2 regions of the Shewanella avicenniae genome follow, and region 1 is predicted to be linked to the other one. Evidence: predicted binding sites of a transcription regulator. Region 1 holds the regulator's gene; the other holds the start of a gene.
What was found. Region 1 encodes MetJ, which represses methionine synthesis genes. Its sites were predicted from a motif close to TAGACGTCTAGACGTCTA; they were not measured.

Region 1 (3,421 bases):
CAATCAGCAGCTGTCGCGCATCGATGTTGCTGGCGGCAACGCCCGATTCACGTAACAGTGCCGCCATCAAACGGGCGGACCAACGCTCACCAAAGCTCACCACTTCGCTGCATTGGTATTCGCTCAGTTGCTCGAGTTGCAATAAGGTCATCAGCTGCGAGCGATCTGAACTCAAACGCTCGCGCAGTTGCCGCGCTTGCTCGTTGCCTAGCAGCTGTTCAATCAAGTTTTGCTGATAGTTCATCAGCACTTGCAGCTCTTCTTGCCACAACTGCTTGGCTTCGCGCAGGGCGAGTAATTTGTAGAGGAAATTGGTGGTTTTACCTGCCGCCGACACCACGACCAAATCATCTGGGCGTCCATGAGTAAGCAGGATATGCGCAACGCGGCGATAGCAATCTGGGTCTGCCAGACTTGAGCCGCCAAATTTATGCAAGTGACTACGCGCCATCTCGTTTAATGCTCCAATATTCAGCAAGCTGCAACAGCAGCGAGGCCCGCAGCGATATCATTCAGCAGGTCTTGCGGATCTTCAATACCGACCGACAGGCGGATCAGTGTCTCTTTAATGCCAGCTTCAGCGCGAGCTGCTGGCTCCATCGCACGATGGGTCATGGTGGCCGGAACTGCCACGAGGCTTTCCACCCCGCCTAAACTTTCCGCCACTGAAAAATAGTTAAGTGCGCTTAAAAATGCCGCCACTTCTTGCTCGCCACCCTTGAGCTCGAAACTCAGCATGGCACCAAAGCCTTTTTGTTGCTTGGCAGCGATCTCATGGCCGGGATGCGATTTCAACCCTGGATAATATACCTTGTCTACTTGATCGCTGTTGCTTAATAACGCAACTATTTGTTCGGCGTTACTTTGATGCTCGCGAATGCGCAATGACAAAGTGCGTAAACCACGCAGCGTGAGGTAACTGTCAAACGCGCCGCCGGTCAAGCCAAGGGTATTTGACCACCAGTGCAGTTGCTCAGACACCGCAGGATCTTTGGCAATGACGGCACCGCCAATCACATCGCTGTGACCATTGATGTATTTGGTGGTGGAGTGCACCACGATATCGGCACCCAAGGTCAACGGTTGTTGCAGCGCGGGGGATAAGAAGGTGTTATCCGCCACCAGCAGCGCACCAACCTTTTGGCATTCAGCGGCCATCGCCGCAATATCCACCACCCGCACTAACGGGTTGGAAGGGGTTTCAATCCATACCATTTTTGGCGTTTGCGCAAAGGCTTGATTGACTGCATTGGCATCGGTTTGATCAACCACCAGCAGCTTAAAGCTGCCTTTCTTGGCCAGATTGGTGAACAAACGATAGCTGCCACCGTAACAATCGTGCGGCACTATCAATAGGTCGTTTGGCCCAAGCAAGCTGGTGACCAGCGTAATCGCCGCCATACCACTGGCAGTGATTACGCCCGGGCAACCTTGTTCTAATTCACCGAGCGCATCGCCGAGAATCGAACGGGTTGGGTTACCTGAACGACTGTAATCAAACGCACGTGGATTTTTGTGGCCATCAAAGGCATAGTTAGTCGAAAGATAAATCGGCGGAACCACGGCCCCGTGCTGTGTATCGGATTCAATCCCTTGACGGACAGCCGCTGTTGCTATTTTCCGCTGTGTCATTTTCGACTCCTCTGCATGCGGTTCAACATCTATAGATGTCTGGACGTCTAAATTCTACCAAGCTAACCACTATCGTCAATAGGCATATAGACGTTTAGACATCTAAAAGTATAGAATTCTATCTATCCAACACAGTTTTTGCCTACCGACATTTGACTGGCTGCCTTTAGCGGTTAAAATCGGCGGCGAATTTAAGATATAGCAGGTGCAACGATGACTGAATGGAACGGAGAATACATCAGCCCATACGCTGAGCACGGCAAGAAGAACGAACAAGTGAAAAAAATCACTGTATCGATTCCGCTCAAAGTGCTGAAGATTTTGACTGATGAGCGTACGCGCCGCCAAGTAAACAATTTACGTCATGCCACCAACAGCGAACTGTTGTGTGAAGCCTTCCTGCATGCTTACACAGGTCAACCCTTACCGAACGATGGCGATCTATGTAAGGATCAACCCGATAGTATTCCTGCCGATGCCAAACGTCTGATGGACGAAATGGGCATTGAATGGGAAGAGTTAGAATAACGCTTGCCGTTAATCATTAAAGCGGTCTTTGACCGCTTTAATGCTTACTTATCATCATGCAGTCACTTATCGACCCCACCACGCTGCTACTCGCCTCGCTGATTATCTTTTCTGGGGCTGTGGTACAAAGCCTCATCGGCTTCGGCCTAGCCGTTGTCTCCGCACCGCTACTCTATATTGTTGACCCTGAATTGGTTCCTGTGCCAGTGATTTTAATGGGATTCACTATCTCGTTACTCACGCTAGTGCGCGAACGCAGCCATCTTGAATTTAATGGCTTGCAATGGGGCTTAGTGGGGCGTATTCCCGGCGGCTTAATTGGCGCCACTTTATTATTGCTGGCACCGCAGCCTGTACTGGGCTTAATGATTGCCGCGATTGTGGCAATTGCGATTCTGCTCAATGTAAAGCACTACAGTATTGCGGTGAACCGAGTCACCATGTTTATCGCTGGTATCTTTTCGGGGATTTTTGGCACTATTGCTGGCATTGGCGGCCCACCAATGGCGCTGCTGCTTACGGGGCGTGATGCGGGTAAGTTTCGTGCGGCACTGTCGGCCTTTTTTGCGCTTGCGAGTTTGCTCAGCCTGCTGATCTTATTGTGCGTTGGCAAACTACATTGGCACCATCTATTACTGGCATTGGTGCTCGTCCCAGCGGTATTTATCGGATTTTGGGTGTCGAATTTTATCGTGCCTTATATTGACCGGCGCCGCACACGTCAATTTACGCTTGCGCTTTGTAGCCTCAACGTCTTGGTATTAACAGTTAAATCCTGTTTAAGCTGGTAAAAAAAGAGCCCGCAATGGCGGGCTCAAAGACGCTAACAACCACAACTAACTTAGCTTGCGTTTCACGGATGTCGCTTTTAACTGACGCGGCGCTTAACTGATATAGCTTTGACCGGCATACAAAATGAAGTGCCGCAGTGCCAATACTCCGGTCAAACTGGCGCAGGCCGCTAATACGGTCACGCCTTTGCCATGACGCAGCTCGGCAGGGAGTAACCGTGATAACAGCGGAATACCAAAGCCCACCCCAACCACCAGCGCCCAGAACACTACTGCCCATTGGCCCGTGGTCAGTGACGCCAGCGCCGATGCTGCCGCACCACCTTTGAAGTACAGCGCGGAGAACAGCATCAGCAGAAACAGCATCTCGATACCCACAACAGGCAGCTCAACCCTATGCAAGCCACTGATTTCGGCGCTATGGCTATCGGTTTTAAACCAAATCAATGCGACTAAGGCATTGGCCGCTG
Region 2 (3,421 bases), 1.5 Mb from region 1:
GTCGGCCAACCCAACCTGGCATAACGCTGCTTGAATAGCGTTATTATCCTCCTTGCCATCCCATTGGAAAAGGCCTTTGTAAGGGGTCAGACCGGTGGCCACGATTTGCTCAACAGTGCTGTTCATTTCTGTCGGAGTGTCTTGCAACACAACCGCTACCGTTTGCGCAAAGCTTTTACGACTTATGCTATTGATTTCTTTATTATTAAGCAGGATTCTACCGGCTTGCGGTTGGTGGTAGCGATAGAGGCAGCGCAGCAAACTGGACTTACCAGCGCCGTTTGGACCGATTAACCCCAGCATTTTGCCTGGCTCAAGTGCAAAACTGACGTCTTGCAAAATCTTTTTGCCATCAGCAGACCAGCTAAGGTTTTCTGCCCTAAGGGCAGCATTCATGCGCGACCTCCGCGTTGTCTGTTCATACGATCACTAAAGACTAACAGCTTAGGGACAACTGTCACTGTTCAGCCTTAAAAATTAAGCGGTTACGCTAGGTTTTAACATTAGAGGGGAAAGCTACTGGCAAAATTCCAATGCAAACGGCCTGAGCATTGCCATTGACCACCCACCTCAGAAGCAAACAAACTGATCTTGACCACCGAACCGTAAGGCAGGTCAAAGGCATTAAACAGCCCAGCTGCAGGCAGTTCACCGGGGCAAATCACATCACTCATCAAGGAGCGAATCACGCCGCCGTGGGTCACCAGTAACGCGTTATCTTTATCGGACTTGAGCAGCTGTTGCTGTAACTCTTTCCAGCCAGTCACGACTCGCTGATGAAAATCACGCACCGGCTCACCGCCTGGCGGAGTGATATCCAACGGCGCTTGCCAAAATTCAATCAGCTTATCGCTATGCAGCGCTTCGAGTTCAGCAAATGGCACTCCGTCCCAGTCGCCAAAATCCAGTTCAGACAGCCAAGGGGCAACCTGCAGTGAACGTTCAAAAAACTCCGGCATATCATCAACTAAGGCATCAGCAAAATCACAACAGCGGCGCAGCGGTGAGGTCAATAAAGATAAGCGCGCGCCATCGATATCGTCCGAAATCAAGCGCCACGCATCCCACATCTGCTCTTCACCTTCCGCGCTCAACGGCACGTCGGTTTTACCGCGCAACATCTCACCACCTTCACAGTGGCCATGGCGCATCAAAAAGATTGTCAGTTTGCGGGTGCGGGTCATGCTAAATCCTTTACTATCACGCGAGCTATTGCGGCCAATTTCACCTTGCCGCAGTAACATTGAATCCGTATTATGGACGTCTATACGTATAAATGTCCAAAACTACTGAGTAGTAATCAAGCCTGCAGCGCATCTAAGATGCCATAATGTCGGTGTATACCGAATGTGATCTAGATCATACAGCAAACGCAGGCATTTGTGTCCATGGCATGAAGAAAAGGTTTTTAACGATGGCAACTTGCAAAACCCCGTCAGCGCCGATTCAACAGCAGCTCGAATCAGCCCTTTCACAGCGCATCCTGATTATTGATGGCGCGATGGGTACCATGATCCAAGGCTATAAACTGGAAGAAGCTGACTACCGTGGCGAGCGCTTTAAGGATTGGCACTGCGATGTAAAAGGTAACAATGACTTACTGGTGTTAACTCAGCCAGAGATCATTAAGACCATTCACCGCCAATACCTTGAAGCCGGTGCCGATATCATCGAAACCAACAGCTTCAACGCCACCACGGTTGCCATGGCCGATTACGACATGCAGGAGCTGGTGACTGAGATTAACGTCGAAGCCGCGAGGCTTGCCCGCCAAGCCGCCGATGAAGTGGCCGCAGCCACCGGTATACCACGCTATGTTGCGGGGGTGCTTGGTCCGACCAACCGTACCTGCTCGATTAGCCCTGATGTTAATGACCCAGGTTTTCGTAATATCCACTTTGATGAGTTAGTGACTGCTTACACCCAAGCCACTGAAGCGCTGATCAACGGCGGCGCAGATATCATTATGGTGGAAACCATCTTTGATACCCTCAACGCTAAAGCGGCGCTGTTCGCCATCGATGCAGTGTTTGAAAAGCTCGGCCAAAGGCTGCCGGTGATGATTTCCGGCACCATTACCGATGCCTCTGGCCGTACTCTGACAGGTCAAACCACCGAAGCCTTCTATAATTCGCTGCGCCACATCAAGCCGCTCTCCTTTGGTTTGAACTGCGCCTTAGGGCCAAAAGAGCTGCGCCCCTATGTGGAAGAATTGGCGCGCATCAGCGAAACCTTTGTCTCGGCGCACCCGAACGCGGGCCTACCAAACGAATTTGGTGGCTACGATGAAACGCCGGAGGAGATGGCCGAGGTTATCGGTCAATGGGCCAAAGAAGGTCTACTCAACTTGGTTGGCGGCTGCTGCGGCACCACGCCAGCACATATTAAAGCGATTCGTGAAGCGGTGGAGCAGTATCAGCCGCGCGCTCTGCCAGAACTTCCGGTCGCCAGCCGCTTATCCGGTTTGGAACCACTCACTATCGACAGCAACTCGCTGTTTATTAACGTCGGCGAACGTACCAACGTGACCGGCTCGGCCCGTTTTCTACGGCTCATCAAAGAAGGCGATTATGAAACCGCGCTTGATGTCGCCCGCGAGCAGGTAGAAAGCGGCGCGCAGATCATCGACATCAACATGGATGAAGGCATGCTCGATGGCGTGGAAGTGATGACCCGCTTCCTCTACCTTATCGCCTCTGAGCCCGATATCTGCAAAGTGCCGATCATGATCGACTCTTCCAAATGGGAAGTGATTGAAGCTGGCCTCAAATGTATTCAAGGCAAAGGCATTGTTAACTCGATTTCGCTCAAAGAGGGCGAAGCCAAATTTATCGAGCAAGCCACCTTAGTGAAACGCTACGGCGCAGCAGCAATCATCATGGCGTTTGATGAAACCGGCCAAGCAGATACCCGTGCCCGCAAGACCGAGATCTGTACTCGCGCCTATCGCATTCTGGTCGATCAAGTCGGCTTTCCGCCGGAAGACATCATCTTCGACCCGAACATTTTCGCTGTCGCCACCGGTATCGACGAGCACGACAACTACGCCGTCGATTTCATCGAAGCCATCAAAGATATTAAAGCCACGCTGCCGCACGCGATGATTTCCGGTGGCGTGTCGAACGTGTCGTTCTCGTTCCGTGGCAACAATCCGGTGCGTGAAGCGATCCACGCGGTGTTCCTCTATCACGCGATTAAAGCGGGAATGGACATGGGCATTGTTAACGCCGGTCAGTTGGCGATTTACGATGACATCGACCCGCCATTAAAAGAGCGCGTAGAAGCGGTAGTGCTCAACCTGCCCTGCCCGGTAGCGGATTCCAGCAACACCGAACAGTTATTGGAGATTGCTGAAAACTATCGCGGCAACGGTGCAGGCGCAGCCAAACCTGAAGAGCAAGAGTGGCGTCACTGGCCGGTG

Region 2: the regulator MetJ is predicted to act here: its motif matches at 1,258-1,275, upstream of metH (methionine synthase).

Annotation. Positions count from the first base shown of each region.
Region 1 covers NZ_CP071503.1:3,569,416-3,572,836, forward strand. The annotation lists gene JYB87_RS15710 (bifunctional aspartate kinase/homoserine dehydrogenase II) at 1-451, opposite strand, end outside; gene metB (cystathionine gamma-synthase) at 472-1,632, opposite strand; gene metJ (met regulon transcriptional regulator MetJ) at 1,846-2,160, shown strand; gene JYB87_RS15725 (sulfite exporter TauE/SafE family protein) at 2,217-2,951, shown strand; gene nrfD (NrfD/PsrC family molybdoenzyme membrane anchor subunit) at 3,045-3,421, opposite strand, start outside.
Region 2 covers NZ_CP071503.1:896,069-899,489, reverse strand. The annotation lists gene JYB87_RS03890 (ABC transporter ATP-binding protein) at 1-396, opposite strand, end outside; gene JYB87_RS03885 (histidine phosphatase family protein) at 504-1,184, opposite strand; gene metH (methionine synthase) at 1,415-3,421, shown strand, end outside.